3 regions of the Mesorhizobium sp. ArgA1 genome follow, and region 1 is predicted to be linked to each of the others. Evidence: predicted binding sites of a transcription regulator. Region 1 holds the regulator's gene; each other region holds the start of a gene.
The links. Region 1 encodes PhoB, which activates phosphate uptake and scavenging genes when phosphate is short. Its sites were predicted from a motif close to TGTCATNNANCTGTCAT; they were not measured.

Region 1 (7,545 bases):
TGCATCAAAAGCGCGCCCAGCATGGCGCCGATCACGGTTCCCGAACCGCCGGCCAGCGACGTGCCGCCGATGACGGCGGCGGCGATGACCAGCAACTCGTCCAGCGTGCCCAGTGCGTTGGTCGCGGAATTCAGCCTGGCCGACGAGATGGCAGCGGCGATCGTAGCCAGCACGCCCATGATCATGAACACCTTCATGGTGACCCAGCGTGTGTTGATGCCGGCGAGGTTGGCGGCTTCCGGGTTGCCGCCAATGGCAAAGACATAGCGGCCGAAACGCGTGCGTTTGGTGATGAAGGTCATGACGATGCCCACCATCACAGCCATCAGCACCGGAATGGCGATGCCATGGGCGATGAACAGCCCGCCTTCGGGAATGGCGATGTTGTTGGCCTCCGCATACCGCTTCACGATACCGACCGGCCATGGATAGGAATTGGCAACCCACACCGCGCCCAGGATGGCTGCGCAGGTCACAGTGCCTATCAGCGTCTCGGCCCAGATCGGTCGCAGCGGAAAGCGGAAACGCTTGCGCTGTCGGCGCCCGTTGAACAGCGCGAACACCACGGCAAGGCAGGCGACGATGCCGACGACCCAGCTCCAGGTCGCGCCGATCGATCCGGCGGGACCGCCACCCATCAGCTGGAAGGTGGCATCGAGCGGGGCCACGGTCTGGCCGCTGGTCACCCACCAGGCCGCACCGCGCCAGACCAGCAGGCCGCCGAGCGTGACGATGAAGGCCGGCACTTCGAGATAGGCGATGATAAAACCCTGGAAGGCGCCGATGAGAAGGCCGAGCGCCAGGCCGATCGCCAGCGCCAGCACCCAGATCCAGGGATTGCCAAGCTCAAGCCCGACAAAACGCACCAGGAAATGCACCTGCGCGAAGCCCATGACCATGCCGATCACCCCTTCGGCCGATCCAACCGACAGATCGATGTTGCGCATGACGATGACCAGCACCATGCCGGAGGCCATGATGGCGACCGCTGATGTCTGGACCGACAGGTTCCACAGATTTCGCGGTGTCAGAAAAAGACCGCCCGACAGGATGTGCAGGCCGACCCAGATGACCACCAGCGCGCCGACCATGCCGAGCATGCGGGTGTCGATCTCCGTCGCCTTCAGGAAGCGCGCGACCGCGCCGAGTTCCGACGCGCGCGCGGTGTCGGCCTGCGAAGTCGAGGTCGTGTCGGTCATGATGTCCTCCCAGCGGCTTGCCGTCTGACGCGGATGCCGGACCACAGCCTAGAAGTTAGCCGCCCGCGGCGGAAACACAAATTGCCTTGAAAAAACGCCGCGGCCTGTCAGCCGCGGCGTTACTCTACTTGAAGTCGGCAGATCAGTTGCAGGCAGCGACGCTGCCGGCGGCGACACCCGCGCAGACTTCGTCCTTCTTGATCCAGCCGGCGTCGATGACGACGTTGAGGTTGTCCTTGGTGATGGCAACCGGGGTCAGGAACAGCGACTTGACGGTGTTGCCGCCAGGCGTGGTGAAGTCCTTGGCTCCGGCAATGTCGCCGGTCTTCTTGCCGTCGGCGAGCTGCGAGGCGATCTCGGCGGCGTTCTTGCCGAGTTCGCGCGCATCCTTCCACACCGACACGGTCTGCGTGCCGAGCGCGATGCGGTTCAGCGCGGCATGGTCGCCGTCCTGGCCCGAGACCGGGACGGTTCCGGCCAGGCCCTGCGCCGTCAGCGCGGCGACGACGCCGCCGGCGGTACCGTCATTGGCCGCGACCACGGCATCGACCTTGTTGTCGTTGGCGGTCAGGAACTGTTCCATGTTCTTCTGGGCGTTGGCCGGCAGCCAGCCATCCGTGTAGGCCTCGCCGACATTCTTGACCTTGCCGGAATCGATGGCTTCCTTGAGCACTTCCATCGAGCCCGAGAACAGGAAATCGGCATTCGGGTCGGAACCCGACCCCTTGATGAAGACGTAGTTGCCTTCAGGCTTCGCCTTGAACACTTCGCGGGCCTGCATGCGGCCGACTTCCTTGTTGTCGAAGGTCAGGTAGAAGACGTCCTTGTTCTCGATCAGGCGATCATAGCCGACGACCGGGATGCCTTCATCCAGCGCCTTCTGCACCGCCGGGCCGATGGCCGAGGCGTCCTGCGCCAGGATGATCAGCGAGTTGGCGCCCTGCGAGATCAGGCTTTCGACGTCGGTCAACTGCTTGCCGGGATTGGACTGCGCGTCGGCGGAAATGTACTTGTCGCCGGCCGCCTCGATCGCCGCCTTCATCGCCGCTTCGTCGGTCTTCCAGCGCTCTTCCTGGAAGTTCGACCACGACACGCCGATGACCTTGTCCTTCGCCTGCGCGACCGACACCAGCGTCAGCGACATGGCGACACCCGCCAGCATGGCGGCTGCAAATCTGTTCATGATAATCCTCCCTGCGCCGCGCGCGGCGCGACAAAACTGGCCCGAAGGCCGGCACACAGAGGCTCTATTTTTTCGAGCCTCGAAAAAATACTGGTCCAACGGCGAGACCCTGTCAACATCGATTCTGATGGAATCTGATGGCCTCAGTGAATTTTTTCGGGACTCGCAATAAACAATGACAGCGCGGCCTGCTTCTGCCAATATTTGCTGGTGTCACCGACCGCCCTCACTATCATGAGGCGGGAGGAGGACCGGGAGGAAACAAAAAAGATGTCGGTTGGAATCCGCCACGACGATCTGCGCCGTCGCAACCGTGCGATGGTGATTTCGGCCGTGCGCCGGGCCGGCCAGCCGTCGCGCACCGAGATCGCGGCGACCACTGGCCTCAGCCATTCGACCATATCGGCAATCTCGTCCGACCTGATTGCGGAAGGCATCCTGGCCGAGAGCAAGCCAGGCGAGACCGGCGCGCTGAAACGCGGCCGGCCGCAAGTCGGCCTGGGCCTCAATCCGGAAGCGGCGGCGGTGATGACCGTGGTGCTGTCGCTTAATTTCCTTTCCGTCACTGTCATCGACTATGCCGGCCAGGTGGTCGCCGAGGAGCAGCGCCGGCTGGATACGTTGACCATGCCGCGCGACGAGCTGATCGGCGAATGCACGGCAATCGTGCGGCGGCGGCTCGAGGACCCCGACCTCGATGTCCAGAGCATCGCCCGCATCGCCATGGGCATCCAGGGCATCACCGATTCGCAGGCGCGCGCCATGCTGTGGTCGCCGATCACGCCGCTGACAGACATTGCATTCGCCGACATACTGGAAGCGGAATTCGGCATACAGGCCACCATGGAAAATGATTGCAACATGATGGCGGTGGCGCTGCAATGGCGCCAGCCTGAGCGCTATCGCGATGATTTCATCGCCATCCTGCTCTCGCACGGCATCGGCATGGGGCTGGTGCTGAAGGGCGAGCTGTTCACCGGCACCCATTCGTCGGGCGGCGAGTTCGGCCACATGATCCATCGGCCCGGCGGCGCGCTGTGCCGCTGCGGGCGGCGCGGCTGCGTCGAGGCTTATGCCGGCAACTACGCCATCTGGCGCAGCGCCAAAATGATGAGCGAGGATGCCGAACCGGTCGATGTCGGCGACGCCGACATGCGGGCGTTGGCTGCACGTGCCCGCGAGACCGATGGCCCCGAGCGCGAAGCCTACCGCAAGGCCGGCGAGGCGCTCGGCTTCGGCCTCGGCAGCCTGTTCGCGCTGATCGATCCGGCACCGGTCGCGATGGTCGGCGTCAGCGCCGCCGCCTTCGACCTGATCGAGCCGGCGCTGCGCGGGGCGATCGCCCAGACCGCCGGCGGCCAGCACTCGAAATCGATCTCTTTCGACACCGAGCCGAACGAATTGCCGCTGATCCGCGAAGGCTGCGCCATGCGCGCGCTGACCTTTGTCGACCAGGAGATTTTCGCGCCGGGCGTGCAGGCGCGAGCGGGCGCTGGAAAGAGCGTTGCCTGATCAGTCTTCCCTGATCGCATACCCCGCGCCACGGATGGTGCGGATCACATCCGGCATGCGGCCATTGTTGACAGCTTTGCGCAGGCGCCCGACATGCACGTCGACCGTGCGCTCGTCGATATAGATCGTCTCGCCCCAGACATTGTCGAGCAACTGGCTGCGCGAGAACACCCGGCCGGGGTGGCGCATCATGAATTCGAGCAGCCGGAACTCGGTCGGCCCCAGCCGTATCTCGCTCTTCTTGCGGTAGACGCGGTGCGACTCGCGGTCGAGCACGATGTCGCCGACCTTGAGCACGCTGGACAGAACTTCGGGCTTGGCGCGGCGCAGCAGCGCCTTCACCCGCGCCATGAACTCCGGCGTCGAGAACGGCTTGACCAGATAGTCGTCGGCGCCGGTGGACAGGCCGCGCACGCGGTCGCTCTCTTCGCCGCGCGCGGTCAGCATGATGATCGGCAGCCGCTCGGTCTCTGGCCGCATCCTGAGCCGGCGGCAGAGCTCGATGCCCGACACCGCCGGCACCATCCAGTCGAGCACCAAGAGATCCGGCACGTTTTCCTGCAGCCGGATTTCGGCCTCGTCGCCGCGTGTCACCACCTCGACCTGGTAGCCTTCGGATTCGAGGTTGTAGCGGAGCAGCACGCCCAGCGGCTCCTCATCCTCCACGACCATGATGCGTGGCGCAATCATCAGCAGTTCACCTTTATCAGGGCGATGTGGCCATCGCCGTTTCGTCCTGCTTCGGGCGATTGGCGGGCAATTGCTGGCCGGTCAGCACATAATACGCATTTTCGGCAATGTTGGTGACATGATCGCCGATGCGCTCCAGGTTCTTGGCGCAGAACAGGAGATGCGTGCAGGCCGTGATGTTGCGTGGGTCTTCCATCATGTAGGTCAAAAGCTCGCGGAACACCGAGGTGTATTTGACGTCGATGCGCTCGTCGTCATTCCTGAGCTTCGCCAGCGCTGCCGCGTCTGCCGCAGCATATTCCTCGACAACCCCCTGCACCTGGATCAGCACCAGCTGCGCCATCGCATCGATGGAATGCGACAGGTCGCGCGGCGTGACGCTCAAGCCGACGGTGCCGACACGCTTGGCGATGTTCTTGGCGAGATCGCCGATGCGTTCGAGGTCTCCGGCCATGCGGATCGAGCCGACCACGGCGCGCAGATCGTTGGCCATCGGCTGGCGTTTGGCGATCAGCGTGATGGCGCGGTCGTCGAGTTCGCGCTGGCGCGCGTCCATGATGGCGTCGTCGGAAACGACGCGCTGCGCCAGCGCATTGTCCGAAGTGAGCAGCGCCTTGGTCGAGCCGCTCACCATCGAGCCGGCCAGATCGCCCATGTCGCGGATCAGCTTGCTGATCTGCCCCAGTTCTTCATCGAAGGATGCGACGGTATGTTCACCCATGATCCTGGTCCTCGTGCCTGAAAATTCAACCGCTGGACGGCTCAGCCGAAGCGGCCGGTAATGTAGTCCTGGGTGCGCTTGTCGTCGGGGTTGGTGAACATCTTGTCGGTGGCGCCCTCCTCGACCAGGTAGCCGAGATGGAACATCGCCGTGCGCTGCGACACGCGCGCCGCCTGCTGCATCGAGTGCGTGACGATGACGATCGTGTAGTTCTGGCGCAGTTCGTCGATCAACTCCTCGACGCGGGCGGTGGCGATCGGGTCGAGCGCCGAGCAGGGCTCGTCCATCAGGATCACTTCCGGCGACACGGCGATGGCGCGCGCGATGCACAGACGCTGCTGCTGACCGCCGGACAGGCCGGTGCCGGGCTCCTGCAGGCGGTCCTTGACCTCGTTCCAGATCGCCGCCTTCTTCAGGCTGGATTCGACGATCTGGTCCATGTCGGACTTGCGCTTGGCCAGCCCATGGATGCGCGGACCGTAGGCGACGTTTTCGTAGATCGACTTCGGGAACGGATTGGGCTTCTGGAACACCATGCCGACACGGGCGCGCAGTTCGACGACGTCGATGCTCTTGTCGTAGATGTCGTCTTCGTCCAGCGTGATCTTGCCGGTCACCCGCGCCGAATCGATGGTGTCGTTCATGCGGTTGAGGCAGCGCAGGAAGGTCGACTTGCCGCAGCCGGACGGGCCGATCAGCGCCGTCACCTGGTTCTGTCGGACGTCGAGGTTGACGTCGAACAGCGCCTGCTTCTCGCCGTAGAACACGCCGACCTTGTCGCCGCGCATCTTGATGACTTCGTTCGACTTGGCGTTCATTTTGTCGCCCACTGCGTTTTCAAGGGACTGTTCGGTCATGATGTTCATACCAAATTGCCTTTTTTCTACCAGCGCCGCTCGAACCGGCGCCGAAGCACGATCGCGGTGATGTTCATGGCCATGAGGAAGACGAGCAGGATGATGATGGCGCCGGACATGCGCTCGACAAAGGCGCGTTCGGCCTCGTTTGCCCACATGTAGATCTGCACCGGCAGCGCGGTCGCCGGATCGAAAGGCGTCTTCGGATAGTCGGCGACGAAGGCGACCATGCCGATCAGAAGCAGCGGCGCTGTTTCGCCGAGCGCACGCGCCAGGCCGATGATGGTGCCGGTCAGGATGCCGGGGGCGGCAAGCGGCAGTATGTGCTGGAACACCATCTGCATCTTCGAGGCGCCAAGGCCAAGCGCTGCCGAGCGGATCGACGGCGGCACCGCTGCAAGGGCGGCGCGCGTCGCGATGATGATGGTCGGCAGCGTCATCAGGGTGAGCACCAGGCCGCCGACGAAGGCGGCCGAGCGCGGCATGCCGAGGAAGTTGATGAACACCGCGAGGCCAAGCAGGCCGAAGACGATCGATGGCACCGCCGCCAGATTGTTGATGTTGACTTCGATCAGGTCGGTAAAGCGGTTCTTCTTGGCAAATTCCTCGAGATAGATCGATGCGGCGACGCCGATCGGCAGCGCCAGGAGAAGCACGATCACCATCATGTAGAACGAGCCGATGATGGCCACGCCCATGCCCGACGTCTCAGGCCGGCTGGAGGCGCCATAGGTGAAAAGGCCGGTGTTGAAATGTTCGGCCATCGCGCCGTCGGTCTTGAGCTTGTTCATCCACTCGATCTGCTGGTCGGAGACCTTGCGGCGCGCCTCCTCGACGCCGAGATCGATCTGGCCCTTGAAGGCCGAGTCGAGATTGGCCGCCGCCAGTATATTGACGTCGCGCGTCGTGCCGATCACTGACGGATCGGCCATGACGATGTCGCGCAGCTGGACGCGGGCGCCTTCCGACAGGAAGCCCTTGAGCTTCAGCATCATCGGCTTGTTGGCCGGATCGATGCCGAGCTTGGCGACCAGCGCGCTGTCGGCAAGCTTGGGATAGTTCGCCTTGATCAGCACGCTCGGATCGGTGGCGCGCTTGTTCGACGGGTCAATGACCTTCTCGTCAAAAGTGATCGGCAGCGTCACCGTCGTCTGCCAGAAGGCCGTGTAGCCTTTCGAGACGATGGTGATCAGCATGATGGCCAGGAAGGCCAGGCCGACCGAGATCGCAATCATACCGTAGATGCGGAACCGGCGTTCGGCGGCATAGCGCGCCTTCAGCCCGATGTCGCGGCGCGGACGCGCAACCGCACCCGCCATCGTGTCCAGGGGAATGTCGGTCATTCGTACTGCTCCCGGTACTTGCGCACGATGTAGAGGGCGA
Region 2 (7,545 bases), on a different contig from region 1:
CGATCGCGGTTTCGCGTTCCGGGTTGTCCAGATTGATGGTGGCGGGCGCGATGTTGTCGCGGATGGCGAGGATCGAGAAGATCGCCTCAGCGGCCCCCGCTGCCCCCAGGAGATGGCCGATCGACGACTTGGTCGACGACATCGAGATCTTCGAAGCGGCATTGCCGACCAGCCGCTCGACGGCGCCGAGCTCGATCGTATCAGCCATGGTCGAGGTGCCGTGCGCATTGATGTAGTCGATGTCGGCGGGCGTCAGCTTGGCCCGGTTAAGCGCCGCCGTCATACAGCGGAAGGCGCCGTCGCCGTCTTCGGCAGGTGCGGTGATGTGATAGGCATCGCCGGTCAGGCCGTAGCCGGTGACCTCGGCATAGATCTTGGCGCCGCGCGCCTTTGCGTGTTCGAGCTCTTCCAGAACGACCACGCCGGCGCCCTCGCCCATGACAAAGCCGTCCCGGTCCCGGTCATAGGGACGCGAGGCCTTTTCAGGCGTGTCGTTGCGGTCGGTGGACAATGCCCGGCAAGCGGCGAAGCCGGCAAGCGAGAGCCTGGTCACCGGCGCTTCAGCGCCACCGGCCAGCATCACGTCGGCATCGCCGAAGATGATCAGCCGGGCGGCATCGCCGATGGCGTGCGCGCCGGTCGAGCAGGCGGTGACGACGGCGTGGTTTGGGCCTTTCAGCCCGTGCCGGATCGACACCTGGCCCGACACCAGATTGATGATGTTTCCAGGAATGAAGAACGGGCTGATGCGGCGCGGGCCACGCTCGTGCAGGATCAGCGCATTCTCGGCGATGCCCTCGAGGCCGCCAATTCCGGAGCCGATCATGACGCCGGTGGCGCAACGCTCGGCTTCGGTGCCGGGCTCCCAGCCGGAATCCTTCAGCGCTTCGTCGGCGGCCGCAATCCCGTAAAGGATGAAGTCGCCGATCTTGCGCAGTTCCTTGGGCTCAAGCACGGCTTCGGGGTTAAGCGTGCCGTTGGTGCCGTCACCGCGGGGAATGACGTGGGCGATCTTGCAGGCAAGATCTTCCACTTCAAACTCGGTGACGCGCTTGGCAGCACTGCGGCCGGTCAGAAGTTCCTTCCAGCTGTGCTCGAAGCCCATGCCGAATGGCGAAACCAGGCCAAGGCCCGTGACGACGACACGCCTCATCGCAGGTCCTCCCCGGTGATGACTGCGGATAGCGTCAGGCCGAAGCCTTGTCGATGTACTTCACGGCGTCGCCGACGGTCAGGATGGTCTCGGCCGCATCGTCCGGAATCTCGACGCCGAACTCTTCTTCGAACGCCATGACGAGTTCGACCGTGTCGAGGCTGTCCGCGCCCAGATCATCGATGAAGCTCGCCTGCTCCGTCACCTTGTCGGCATCGACGCCAAGATGTTCGATGACGATCTTCTTGACGCGCTCTGCGGTGTCACTCATTTGGGGCATCCTCGTCTTTTGTTTGTCTGTCTTCGTTAGCGGGCAGAATGCCGCTAATCAAGCTGAAAGATGGTCCTGCCGGAAACGCAACGGTGCCGGACCGGTTTTTGCCCGAACCGCCGGGTTGCGGGCCGCATTACACGAAAATTGGCTAAGGTCCAAGGCGAAATGGTCTCTTTTCACAAGCCGGCCGTGTCTTCTTATAACCGGCCATATCCCGTCAAATCATCGCCATGCCGCCGTTGACATGGATGGTCTGGCCGGTGACGTAGGCGGCTTCGTTGGAGGCGAGATAGGCGACGGCAGACGCCACTTCAACACTCGTGCCCATGCGTCGTGTCGGGATCGCGGCCATGATCGCATCTTTCTGCTTGTCGTTGAGCTTGTCGGTCATGGCCGATTCGATGAAGCCCGGGGCGACGCAGTTGACGGTGATGTTGCGGGTGGCGATCTCCTGCGCCAGCGACTTGGAAAAGCCGATCATGCCGGCCTTGGAGGCGCAGTAATTGGTCTGGCCGGGATTGCCTGTGACGCCGACAACCGAGGTGATGTTGATGATGCGGCCATGGCGGCGGCGCATCATCGGATGGGTGAGTTCACGGGTCAGCCGGAACACGGCGGTCAGGTTGACCTCAAGCACGCTGTCCCAATCGGCATCCGACATGCGCACGAACAGGCCGTCCTTGGTGATGCCGGCATTGTTGACCAGTATGTCGACGCCTTCGAGCTCGGCTTCCGCCTTCTGGCCAAGTGCCTTGACCTCGTCGCGGTTCGACAAATTGGCTGGAAACAGCTTTACCCGGTCGCCGAGTTCGCCAGCCAAGGTCTCCAGTTTCTCGATGCGGGTGCCGTGCAGGCCGACAATGGCACCTTGCGCATGCAGCACCCGGGCAATCGCTTCGCCAATGCCCCCCGATGCGCCGGTGACGAGCGCCTTGCGGCCGGTCAGTTCGAACATTGTTATCTCCTGATCTCAGAGCGCACCCTTTGCATAGGTGCCGCCAAATCGCCAGCCTGTCAGCCCAATGCCGCCAGCGCCGCTTCGACATCGGCCGGCGTGCCTATGGCCGATGTGGCGATGTCGCGGTTGATACGCCGCGCCAGACCCGACAGCACCTTGCCGGCGCCGATCTCGTAAAGGGTTGCGACGCTGTTGGCGCCAAACCACTCAACCGTTTCGCGCCAGCGCACGCGGCCGGTGATCTGCTCGACCAGGCGCCGCGAGATTTCGTCGGGCTCGCTGGTCGGGGTCACGGTGACATTGGAGACGACGGGCACCACCGGTGTATTCCTGGTCACGCCCGCCAGCGCCTCGCGCATGACATTGGCCGCCGGCGCCATCAGCGCCGAATGGAAGGGCGCGGAGACCTGCAGCATCAGCGCCCGCTTGGCGCCCTTTTCGGTGCACAGTTTCGCGGCGAGTTCCACCGCCGCCTTGGCGCCGGAGATCACCAGCTGCCCACCGCCATTGTCGTTGGCGATCTGGCAGACCTTGCCGGACCCGGCGGCGGCTTCGGTGCAAGCGGCTTCGACATCGGGCTGTTCCAGGCCGATGATCGCCGCCATGGCGCCCTCGCCGGCCGGCACCGCCGCCTGCATGGCATTGCCGCGGATGCGCAACAGCCGGGCCGCATCGGCGACCGAGACGAAGCCGGCGGCCGCAAGGGCCGAGTATTCACCGAGCGAATGGCCTGCAACGTAGGACACCTTGTCCTTCAGCGAAAAGCCGCGCGCTTCCAGAGCCCGCACCGCGGCCAGCGACACCGCCATCAGCGCCGGCTGGGCATTGGCAGTCAAGGTCAGCGTCTCTTCCGGGCCTTCCCAGATCAATTTCGACAGCTTTTCACCCAGCGCATCATCGACTTCCTCAAAGACCCTGCGCGCCTCGGGGAAGGCGTCGGCGAGGTCTTTGCCCATGCCGACAGCCTGGCTGCCCTGTCCCGGAAAGGTGAATGCAACGGCCATTTGGGCTCTCTCCAGCGGCTGATTTTTCCTGCCTGTGACGCAAGGCGGACCGCCAAGTCAAGCCCGTTGGCGGCATTTCGGCCGTTGGTCGAGACGGAAGCCAGCCCCCGAGTCCCTGTTCCGACAGGCTTTTTGCCGATCACTCCTGATGAAAACCGCTCACGAATCGTTTGCTGGCTCTTCTTATTTCCGCCACAGGCGCTAGCATTTGAATGACAGTTCTATGACAGAACGGTGACGCGAGTGGAAAAACGCGTTGCTTGGGCCGGGGAAAGAAAAGTGGCAAGGATCAGGAAAGGCGCGGCCGTACCCGCGCCACAGTTCTTGGAAGACGATCCGTCCACCGGCTACCTGCCGGGGCGCAGATGGCCTGTCATCCGCTACGGTCTGGCCACTCTGCTTGCCTCCGCCGTCCTGGTGTTCGCCATCGAATGGATCGTGCGCGGCGATTTCTTCGGCACGGTCGACTTCTTCCTGCAGCCCTTCAAGCCGGGCTGGACCACCATCATCGTCTTTGCGCTGGTGCTGATAGGACTGGACGCCGTGCTCGGCCGCAGCCACCAGAGCCTGATGATCGTGGCGCCGCTGACCCTGGCGCTGGCCTTTGTCGGGCACCAGAAGTCGCATTATCTCGGCGATCCGCTCTACCCGACCGATTTCCTCTATTCGCGCCAGATCATGGCGTTGATGCCGCTGCTGGTGCGCGAGCGGCCCTGGACGGCGCTCGCCATGGCGGTCGGCATCGTCGCCGGACTGTCGTTGCTGATCTATGGCTGGCGGCTATGGCGCCGCAAAGTGCCGATCCTCAGCCGCAAGGGGCGGCTGGCGCGGCTGACGCTGGCAGTGCCGCTGCTCGCCTTCTTCGTCTCGATCATGGACTATGCCACCTTCTCGTGGACCCGCGACCGGCTGCAGATCATCCCGATCATGTGGGACCAGAAGGAGAACTACGCCTCCAACGGCTTTGCCCTGGCTTTCGCGCTCAACGTGCCGATGGCGCATGTCTCCGCACCGGCCGGTTACTCCGACAAGGCAATCGACGCGATAGACAGGCCGGATGTGACAGCCTCGGTGCCGGACGAGAAACCCGACATCATCATCGTCATGAGCGAATCCTTCTGGGATCCGACCAAGCTGCCCGGCGTCACCATCACGCCCGACCCCATCCCCAATGTTCGGGCTTTGCGCTCGGGCTATATGTTCTCGCCCGAATTCGGCGGCATGACCGCCAACATCGAATTCGAGGCGCTGACGGGCTTTTCCAATGCCTTCCTGCCGGCGGGCTCGATCCCCTATCAGCAATATGTGCGCACGCCGACGCCGTCGCTCGCGACCTTCCTGAAAAGCGAAGGCTACCGCGCGCGCGCCATCCATCCCGGCACCAACTGGTTCTGGAACCGGGGCGCGGTCTATGCCGATTTCGGCTTCAACGATTTCCGCTCGGAAGAGACGCTGCCGCCGTTGCAAAAGCGCGGGCCGCTGGCCTCCGACGCAGCAATGACCGACGAGATCATCGCAGAGGCCGACGCCAGCGAAGATCCGGTGTTCTTCTTCGCCGTCAGCCTGCAGAACCACGGCCCCTACGAGCCGTACCGCTATTACAATCCGACCCACAAGGTCGCGGCACCGATCAGCACATGGGCGCGGGAATCGCTGCTCAGCTATGCCGAGGGTTCGGCCGATGCCGACCGTGGCCTCGAGCGGCTGATCGACTGGGCGAAGAAGCGCCAGCGGCCGACGGTCATCGCCTTCTTCGGCGACCATCTGCCGCCGCTCGGCCCCGTCTATGTCGAGACCGGCTTCCTGAAAGACAATGTCGCGCCGCGCAGGGAGGCTACGCCGGAGGCCGCACTGGAGCACCACCAGACGCCGCTGATCATCTGGTCGAACCGCACCGGTCCGGCGCAGGATATGGGCGCGGTCAGCCCAGCCTTCCTGCCCTACCACATCCTGACCACGGCCGGGATCACGCACCCTTACTACACCGGCTTCCTCGGCGCGCTGCGCGAACGCTACCGTGTCGTCGACCGCAACCTTCTGCTGACGCCGTCAGGCGAAGCGACGCCCGACTGGGCGCGGCAGAAGGACATCGATCCGGCGATCAACGATTTCCGGCTGATCCAGTACGACATGATGTTCGGCAAGCGTAAGGCCGCGCCCGACTTCTTCCCTGAAACGGTGGACAAGGTCGTCGCCCATACAAGCTGAATAGACGGGGCGAGCCGAGCCGCTCATGTGAGATATATTGGCATTTTTTCGAGTGGCACGCCTCAAGCGGCCCGCTCGCCGGTGCCCTACCCTTGCCTTCCAGCCAAATTGCTGTATAGACGCCCGCAATCTGCCGGTCCTTGCTGGGGGCTGAACGGAGGGCCGGAGGTTTTGCCCAAAACCTTCGTGTGAAGCCAGAAGCGCTTCCGCCTCCCGTGTCTCCGCTCTCGACCGTCTCGAAATGCTCCTTTCTTCCCCGCCCTTTTGGGACCAACGGGTCAGAGAAGTTGCAGAGGCTTTTGCCGCGAGGATCCGGGAGAGAAACGAAAGAAAGGCACTGAACCACTATGGCTCTATACGAACATGTGTTCCTTGCCCGGCAGGACCTCTCGCAGCAGCAGGTCGATGCGCTTGTCGAACAGTACAAGGGCGTCATCTCCGCAAATGGCGGGTCCGTCGGCCGGGTCGAGAACTGGGGACTGAAGTCCCTCACCTACCGGGTCAACAAGAACCGGAAGGCTTACTACACGCTTATGGACCTCACCTGCCCGCCGGCAGCGCTCAACGAGATGGAGCGCCAGATGGGTCTGTCCGAAGACGTGCTGCGTTTCCTGACCGTCAAGGTCGAGGCGCATGAGGAAGGCCCTTCGGCCATGATGCAGAAGCGCGAAGAGCGCTCGGAACGCGGCGGCTTCGGCGACCGCGACCGTGGTGATCGTGGCCCGCGTTCGTTCGGCGACCGTGATCGCGGCGATCGTGGCGATCGTCCGCCGCGCTCGTTCGGCGACGCCGGTGGCGATCGTGGTCCGCGCCGTCCGCGCGAAGGTGTTGAAGGGGGTGCAGAATAATGGTCGACATCAATCAGATCCCGACCCGGCGCCCGTTCCATCGCCGCCGCAAGACCTGCCCGTTCTCCGGCGCCAACGCGCCCAAGATCGACTACAAGGACGTGCGTCTCCTGCAGCGCTATATCTCCGAACGCGGCAAGATCGTGCCGTCGCGCATCACCGCCGTCAGCCAGAAGAAGCAGCGCGAACTCGCCAAGGCGATCAAGCGCGCCCGCTTCCTCGGCCTGCTGCCCTACGTGGTTCGCTAATTTCTTTGATGCGGGCGGCTTGCCGCCCGCATTTCTCCCACGGCGACGGGCGCCGTAGGGTCAGTTTGATGATGCATGCCGTTGTTCCAAAACCGGGACCACTTTTTCGGCGACATGCGTTGAAATCCCGAGTTGAGGTGAAAAGCCTCTAACTGCCGCGACAGGCAGGACAGCGACACCGGCGCCACGGCGCCCGAGCTTCCTGACCTGTTCCATTCAATTCGGCGCCGATCCCGCGGTCGGTGCCCAGACGAAGGAACAAGACCATGCAAGTTATTCTTCTCGAACGCGTTTCCCGCCTCGGCCAGATGGGCGATACCGTCAAGGTCAAGGACGGCTTTGCCCGCAACTTCCTCTTGCCGCAGGGCAAGGCGCTGCGTGCCAACGAGGCCAACAAGAAGAAGTTCGAGGGCCAGCGCGCCCAGCTCGAAGCCCGTAACCTCGAGCGCAAGTCGGAAGCCTCTCAGGTTGCCGAAAAGCTCGACGGCAAGAGCTTCATCGCCGTGCGTTCGGCCGGCGAGACCGGCCAGCTCTACGGTTCGGTGTCGACCCGCGACATCGCCGACCTGCTGACGGCGGAAGGTTTCTCGGTCAACCGCAACCAGATCCAGCTCAACCAGCCGATCAAGACCATCGGTGTCACCAATGTGGCGATAGCGCTGCATCCGGAAGTCGAGGTCACCATCAGCCTCAACATCGCCCGCACGGCCGAGGAAGCCGAGCGTCAGGCCAAGGGCGAGACGCTGACCACCGCCGAAGCCATCTATGGCGACGACATCAACGACAATGCGCGGCCGGAGAACTTCTTCGACCCGAACACCGAGTTCGAAGGCGGCGAAGACAACGCTTGAT
Region 3 (7,545 bases), on a different contig from region 1:
CAAATATGCCGGGCTGGTGGCCGGCGGCGCCTCATGGGGCGCGATTGCCCGCTCGGTGCACCGCTCCGGTCCGGTCGCCTCGCTCACCGCCAAGTCCCTCAATGTCGGCTCGCAGCATGGCCGGCCCGATGCGATCTATCTCGAAGGCGGCCAGAGCGAACTCGACGGCCAGTTGCTGTTCGATCTCGGCAGCGCAAGTTCTGCCGGCGACGATCCGCTGGAGGACTTGTTCGCAGAGGCTGAAAGCGCTGAAGAGCAGGGCGACCACGAGCAGGCCGCGTTCCTTTACCAGCGCTGCCTCAGCATCGATCCGAGCGACGCCATCGCCGCCTTCAACCGCGCCAACTGCCTGCGCGGCGCCGGCCGTGTCAGCGAGGCCGCTCATGACTATGCAAGGGCGATAAAGCTCGACCCGGCCTTCGTCGAGGCGTGGTTCAACCTCGCCGGCCTGATGAGCGACGAGGGCAAGATCGCGTCGGCGCGCCGGCACCTGCAAAAGGCGGTCGCGCTCGACAAGACCTATGCCGATCCGGTCTTCAACCTCGCCCGTCTGGAGTTTGACGCCGGCAATCTGGCGGAGGCCCGGCGGAACTGGGTGCGCTATCTCGAACTCGACGCGGATAGCGAATGGGCGCGGACTGCGCAGAAGGGAATACAGTTCGTGGATTTGCAGCTGGCGGGGGAGAGAGATGTTCGCGCTTGAGCACCCCCCTCTGGCCTGCCGGCCATCTCCCCCGCAAGGGGGGAGATCAAGCGCTTCGCGGCCTTCGCCTATCTCCATCGTTGGGCGGTTGGGCAAGGCGCCTGAACCGCCAATCTCCCCCCTTGCGGGGGAGATGCCCGGCAGGGCAGAGGGGGGTGTGACGGAACTCGGCCTCAGCAGGAAGGCCACCTCATGACCAGCTTCCTCTTCGACGGCTACGACACAGCCCCGGTCACCATCCTGCTGGCGCATGGCGCCGGCGCGTCGATGGACTCGCCTTCGATGACCGCCACCGCCAGGGCGCTGGCAGCGGCCGGCTTCCAGGTCGCGCGCTTCGAATTCCACTATTTGGCGGCCCGCCGCTACGGCCACCGCAAACCACCGCCACGGGCCGAGACGGTCAACCCCGAATACGTCAAGGCGATCGCCGATCTCAGGGCCAGGGGCGTGACCGGGAAGCTCATCATCGGCGGCAAGTCGATGGGCGGGCGCGTCGCCTCGATGGTCGCCGACGAGATGTTCGCCAAAGGCGAGATCGCCGGCCTCATCTGCCTCGGCTATCCCTTCCATCCGCCGGCCAAGCCGGAGCAACTGCGGACGAAGCATCTTGTCGGCTTGAAGACGCCGACGCTGATCTTCCAGGGCACGCGCGACGAGTTCGGCGCCAGGGAAGAGGTCGCGACCTACGGTCTTTCCGATGCAATCGAGGTCATCTGGCTGGAGGACGGCGACCACGATCTGAAGCCGCGCAAGGCAATCTCCGGATTCTCGACGGCGGATCATCTGAAGACGCTGGCGGAAACTGTGAAGGCATGGGCGGACAGGATCGCCTCCTGATCGCCGCCCCAAGGCAGACCGATGAAACTCGCCTCCTTCAACATCAACAATATCAACGGCCGGTTGCAAAACCTCATGGCATGGTTGGCCAAGGCCAAGCCAGACGTCGTCTGCCTGCAGGAACTGAAGGCGCGCGACATGCAGTTTCCGCGCACGGCCTTGGCCGATGCCGGCTACGGCGCGGTGTGGAAGGGCGAGCCGACCTGGAATGGCGTCGCCATACTCGCGCGAGGATCCGAACCGGTGCTGACCCGTGACGTCCTGCCCGGCGATGAGGCCGACAGGCAGAGCCGCTACATCGAGGCGGCCGTGAACGGTATCGTCGTCGCCTGCCTCTATGCCCCCAATGGCAACCCGCAACCGGGGCCGAAATTCCAGTACAAACTGGCCTGGCATGAAAGGCTGGAGGCGCATGCCGGTGAGCTGTTCGACACCGGCCTGCCGGTGGCGCTGGTCGGCGACTACAACATCGTGCCCGAGCCGCGTGACATCTACGCCACCCGCTCCTATGACGACAATGCGTTGGTGCAGCCGGAGAGCCGCGCATCGTTCCGGCGGCTGCTCGAGCAGGGTTGGACCGATGCGCTGCGCAAGAAATACCCGAAGGAAACGCTCTACACATTCTGGGATTACCGCCGTAACCGCTGGCCGCGCGACGCCGGCTTGAGGCTCGACCACATTTTGCTGTCGAAGAAACTGGCGCGCCGCCTCACTGCTGCCGGCATCGATCGCGATGTTCGCGGGCAGGACGGCGCCAGCGACCACGCGCCGGTGTGGGTGGAATTGAAGTAGCAGCGTGAGGTCAGCCACTTTCATCCTTGGAATTTTGCGCTACGCGTTTCGTTGCTAGTTTCGTGACAGGGCGGCCGCAGACCACGCGGCCTGGGGAAGAGAGCCAATGAACAGGGGTGCCGACAGGCTGCTCGCGCTGGTCTTGCTGGTGGTCGGCGTCGTCTGTTTCGCCATGCAGCGTCTGGCGCAGGCCGATCCGAGCATCGCAGCATCCTTTGCCTCCCTGCGCCTGGTTGCCTTGTTTACGGCCGGCGCGGTCTGCGTGATCGGGGCGCTGTTGTTCTTTGCCGGCCTGTTGCCGCGCGGCCCGAACCACCTGTCCGGAGCCCCATTGTTTGGTCGGGCAGCGGAGGTGCAAAACCCCGGCAGGCCGCGGCTGCGGCGAGCCTTCCTGGTTCTGCCGGCGATTGTCGTTCTGGCGCTGCTGGCAGACCAGTTCGGCCCGTGGCCCGCAGCTGGCCCGGGCGCTGAGGTAGCCGCCCCGAACGAACCCAAAGCCGAGCCGAAGGGCCAGGATGTCGCCGGCGTCCCGCCGGACCTGATGACGCCGCCGGCGCCGCCGAGTTCGCCGCCTGTCGCCACGCCGCCCGCGCAAACCCCGCCTGAGCAGGCAGCAAAACCTCCGGCAATGGCGGAGCCTGCGCCGCCGCCTGCACCGGAGCCGCCGCCCGAGGTCGCTCTTGCTCCGGCGACACCGCCACCGGAAGCAGCTCCGCCGCCGGCTCCGGCCTCGCCCCCACAAGCCGCACTTCCTTCGCCACCGGAAACCGTGGCGACCTTGCCGCCGGCCGAACCGCCGCTGCCGACCGAGCCCGACGGCCACCGCGATGCCGTCGTCTGGCTCGCCGTGTCAGCTGACGGCCGCGACATCATGAGCGCCAGCACCGACCACATGATCAAGCTCTGGGACATCGCCGGCAAGCGGCTGATCCGCAACCTTGGTGAACACAAGGACATGGCGCGCACGGCGCTGTTCATGCCCGACGGCGCCACCGCGCTGACCGCCGGCGACGACGGCGAAATCGTGCTGCGAAAGCTTGCCGACGGCACGGTGCTGCATGTCTTCTCATCGGGCGACAATGGCGGCGTCAGAAAACTGGCGATCAGCCAGGACGGCAAGAGCGCCGTCAGCGGCCACGACACCGGCAACGTCATCGTCTGGGACCTCGTCAACAAATCCGCGCTGCATGTGATGACCGGGCACGACTGGCCGATCAGCACAGTCGCCATCTCGCCCGACGGCACGCGCGCGCTCAGCGGCTCCATCGACGGCACGCTGAAATTCTGGGATGTCGAAAGCGGCAAGCAATTGCGCAGCTGGCACGGCCACGAACAAGGCGCGTATGGCGCCGTCTTCACCGCCGACGGCCATCATGTCATCACCGGCAGCGGCGATTACACGATCAAGCTCTGGGATCTCGACACCTTCAAGGAGGTGCGCCGCTTCGAGGGCCACGAAGGCACCGTCTACACGCTGGCGCTGTCGGCCGACGGCAAGCGCCTGGCTTCCGGCTCGCTCGACGGCACGGCGCGGCTATGGGATGTCGACACCGGCAGCCAGATCGCCATGTTCGACAGCCGCACCGGTCCGATCTACGCCGTCGCCTTCGCGCCCGACGGCACGCTGCTCACCGGCGGCGACGACCGCACCATCAGGGACTGGCCGGCAGCGGACGGCGACGGCGAGATACTGTTCGCCGGGGCGCCGGAATAGCGGGGGACGTGTTGGTCGGTTGGAGCAGGCGTGCATAACGGCTGATCCCCCACACCTGGGAGAAGGCCGGCAGCCAGCTTCGTTCAATCCTGTTTCTCAACCAGCTTTGGACTACGCGAGAATGTGAGCGGTCCTAGCAAGATTCTGTCATACAACAGACATCGGCAGCGAATACCAAAAACTGTCTTTTATCAGTCAATTTTGGAGGTCACTTATGCTTCGCCCCCTCATCGCGCTTGCCGTTACGACAAGTCTTGTCAGCGCTGCTGGCGCAGCCACGATCTATCCGCTCGACCGCGCCACGATCCTCGCCCAGTCTCCCTTCGACCTGAAGGTCGAATTCGACAAGGTCGTCACCCCCGACCAGGTCACGGTGACGATCAACGGCAAGCCGGCCGAAGAGGTTCTCGGCAAAAAAGTCGAGTTCGTGGAGAAGGAAGAGGGGGTCGATGCCTCGGCGATTCTGATCCGGGCCGCCAGCATCAGCCAGCCCGGCACCTATGAGATCGAAGCCAAGGCCGGCGACGAGACCAAGTCGGTCAAATGGGAGGTGTTCGGAACTTCCGCGACGCCTCGTGCCAAGAACGTCATCTTCCTGCTCGGCGACGGCCTCTCGGTCGCGCATCGCACCGGCGCGCGGATCATGTCCAAGGGCATGACCGAAGGCAAGGCGAACGGTCGCCTCAACATGGACGACCTCGACCATATGGCCTTCATCGGCACGTCGTCGACCAATGCCATCGCCACCGACAGCGCCAACACCATGTCGGCCTACATGACCGGTCACAAGACGGCGGTGAACGCGCTCGGCGTCTATGCCGACCGCACGAAGCCCAGCCAGGACGATCCGAAGGTCGAGACCATCGCCGAAGCTTTGCGGCGCACCGGCAAGAAGTCGATCGGCGTCATCTCGACGGCCGAGGTCGAGGACGCCACCCCCGCAGCCGTCGTCTCCCATACGCGCAGCCGCAGCGACAAGGCCGACATCGTCGGCATGTTTTATCAGACGCAGCCTGACGTCATCCTCGGCGGCGGCTCCGCCTATTTCCTGCCGCAGAGCACGGCCGGCTCCAAGCGCAAGGACGACACCGACTACATCGCGAAATTCCGGGATGCCGGATACGCCCTTGCCACCGACAAGACCGAACTCGAGGCCGCGTCCAAGACCAACACCGGCAAGATCCTCGGCCTGTTCCACACCGGCAACATGGACGTCACGCTCGACCGCGATTTCCTCAGGAAGGGCACCGTGGAAACCTTTCCCAATCAGCCGGGCCTGGTCGAAATGACCAATGTAGCGCTCGGTGAACTGTCGAAAAACCCGGACGGCTTTTTCCTGATGGTCGAAGGCGCCTTGATCGACAAGATGTCGCATCCGATGGACTGGGAGCGCTCCATGGTCGAGGTCATCGAGTTCGACAAGGCGGTCGGCGTTGCCATGGAATTCGCCAAGACCCACCCCGACACGATGATCGTCGTCACCGGCGACCACACCCACAGCGTCTCCATCTTTGGCACCATCGACGACAACAAGCCGGGTCCTGAGATGCGCGACAAGGTCGGGGTCTATGCCGACGCGGGCTTCCCGAATTACGAGGACAAGAATGGCGACGGCTATCCCGACAGCGTCGATGTCTCGCGTCGTCTGGCGATCTTCGGCGCCAACTTCCCCGACTACTACGAGACCTTCCGTCCGAAGCTCGACGGCCCGTTCGTGCCGACGGTGCAGAACGAGGCCAAGGAATACGTCGCCAACGAGAAGTACAAGGACGTACCCGGCGCCGTGCTGCGCAAAGGCAATTTGCCGAAGAATGCCGAAAGCGCTGTCCACGCCGTCGATGACGTCGTGCTGCAGGCAACCGGCCCAGGCGCCGAAGGCTTCAAGGGCTACATGGAAGAGAGCGACGTTTACCGCGTGCTGGCCGATGCCTTGGGACTTGCGCCGGCGACGAACTGAGCCGCGCGGGCTATGATTGATTCCGGCCGCTCCATTCGCTTTCGCAGGGATGCGGATGAAGCGGGCCGGGACGGCGGTTCGGGCGCTGACGGCGCCCGGGCCTGTCGACAAGGAGGACTACGGATCATGGCGTGCAGACCGATTACCCGCCGCGGCACGCTGCTCGGTTCGGCTGCGGTCTGTTTTTCCTGGGCTTTGCGCGGCGCGGCGGCAGCCGCCGCGCCGCTCACCTTCGATGACCTCTACGGCAAGATCGGCGTGCTGGGCATGACCTTCTCCGACAAAGTCAAAAGCCTTGCCGGCCATGACGTCACCATGCAGGGTTTCATGGCGCCGCCGCTCAAGGCCGAGGCGAAATTCTTCGTCCTGACCGAGATACCGATGGCGCTGTGCCCGTTCTGCTCATCCGACGCCGACTGGCCCGACAACATCGTCGTCATCTATCTCGACCAGGCGCAAACCTTCGAACAGGCAAACGCTCTCATTGAAGTGGCAGGCAGGCTGGAAACCGGCTCCTGGACCGACCCGGAAACCGGCTTCGTCAGCCTTTTGCGCATCGTCGACGCGCATTTCCGCCGGGCGTAGCGATCATGCTTGGCCTGTCCGTCCGCGATTTGCGGGTCTCCTTCCGCGACCTCGAGAAGCCTGCGCTTACCGTGCCCGCGCTGGACATCCGACCTAGTGAAAAAGTCGCCGTCACCGGGCCCTCGGGATCGGGCAAGACGACGTTCATCAACATCGTGACAGGGCTGGAAAGGATACGCCATGGCTCGGTGCGCTGGCGCGACACCGAACTTTCCAGCCTCTCGGAAGCCAGGCGCGACCGCTGGCGTTCCGCGAATGTCGGCCTGGTCATGCAGGAGTTCTATCTGTGCCCCGGCCTGTCGGCGCTGGAAAACGTCCTGTTGCCCGGCAGACTGTCGAGGGTCCGCCCGGTGGCCGACCTGAAGGCGGAAGGACTGCGGCTGCTCGAACGGGTCGAAATCGAGCGTCCGGGCCAGCCGGTCGAAACGATGTCGCGGGGACAGATGCAGCGGGTCGCCGTTGCCAGAGCGTTGGTGACGAGGCCGGCCATTATCGTCGCCGACGAGCCGACCGCCAGCCTCGATGCCGATTCCGGAATTGCGGTGGCGAACCTGTTGCTGCAATTGGCGGGCGAGGCAGGAACCACCCTCATCGTCGCCAGTCACGAGAAACGGCTCATAGAAAGGCTGGACCGGATCATCCGCCTGGAAGCCGGTCAGGTGACGCGCGATACCGGCGCGTCGCAGGAGATGGCCGAGCGCGATGAAGCTTTCTGACCTCGCAGATGGAAAAGCCCGTGGGAGAAAGGAATAGCCGATGCTCCGCTTCATCGCCGCGGATCTAAGGCGACACTGGATCGGCGTGGCTGCCGTGGCGCTGCTGATCGCGCTGGCGACCGCGCTCGGCGTTGCCGTCACGCTCAGTGAGCGGGCGCTGCGATTGGGCAGCGCGCAAGCGGCGCATGCTTTCGACCTGGTGATCGGGGCGCCGGGCAGCGAAACCCAGCTGGTTCTGTCC

Region 2: ACWGTI_RS17885 (LTA synthase family protein) is a predicted target of PhoB. The motif match lies at 3,602-3,618, and genes of this name have one in related genera.
Region 3: ACWGTI_RS20050 (alkaline phosphatase) is a predicted target of PhoB. The motif match lies at 4,192-4,208, and genes of this name have one in related genera.

Annotation. Positions count from the first base shown of each region.
Region 1 is NZ_JBSKBQ010000001.1:1,313,883-1,321,427, forward strand. It holds gene ACWGTI_RS06430 (sugar ABC transporter permease) at 1-1,199, opposite strand, end outside; gene xylF (D-xylose ABC transporter substrate-binding protein) at 1,342-2,382, opposite strand; gene ACWGTI_RS06440 (ROK family protein) at 2,653-3,894, shown strand; gene phoB (phosphate regulon transcriptional regulator PhoB) at 3,895-4,584, opposite strand; gene phoU (phosphate signaling complex protein PhoU) at 4,601-5,305, opposite strand; gene pstB (phosphate ABC transporter ATP-binding protein PstB) at 5,347-6,171, opposite strand; gene pstA (phosphate ABC transporter permease PstA) at 6,189-7,505, opposite strand; gene pstC (phosphate ABC transporter permease subunit PstC) at 7,502-7,545, opposite strand, start outside.
Region 2 is NZ_JBSKBQ010000007.1:175,316-182,860, forward strand. It holds gene fabF (beta-ketoacyl-ACP synthase II) at 1-1,153, opposite strand, end outside; gene ACWGTI_RS17870 (acyl carrier protein) at 1,188-1,424, opposite strand; gene fabG (3-oxoacyl-[acyl-carrier-protein] reductase) at 1,645-2,382, opposite strand; gene fabD (ACP S-malonyltransferase) at 2,442-3,389, opposite strand; gene ACWGTI_RS17885 (LTA synthase family protein) at 3,669-5,597, shown strand; gene rpsF (30S ribosomal protein S6) at 5,945-6,445, shown strand; gene rpsR (30S ribosomal protein S18) at 6,445-6,693, shown strand; gene rplI (50S ribosomal protein L9) at 6,960-7,544, shown strand.
Region 3 is NZ_JBSKBQ010000009.1:103,249-110,793, forward strand. It holds gene ACWGTI_RS20030 (tetratricopeptide repeat protein) at 1-703, shown strand, start outside; gene ACWGTI_RS20035 (alpha/beta hydrolase family protein) at 896-1,540, shown strand; gene ACWGTI_RS20040 (exodeoxyribonuclease III) at 1,562-2,332, shown strand; gene ACWGTI_RS20045 (WD40 repeat domain-containing protein) at 2,439-4,046, shown strand; gene ACWGTI_RS20050 (alkaline phosphatase) at 4,261-6,003, shown strand; gene ACWGTI_RS20055 (hypothetical protein) at 6,130-6,588, shown strand; gene ACWGTI_RS20060 (ABC transporter ATP-binding protein) at 6,594-7,304, shown strand; gene ACWGTI_RS20065 (ABC transporter permease) at 7,345-7,545, shown strand, end outside.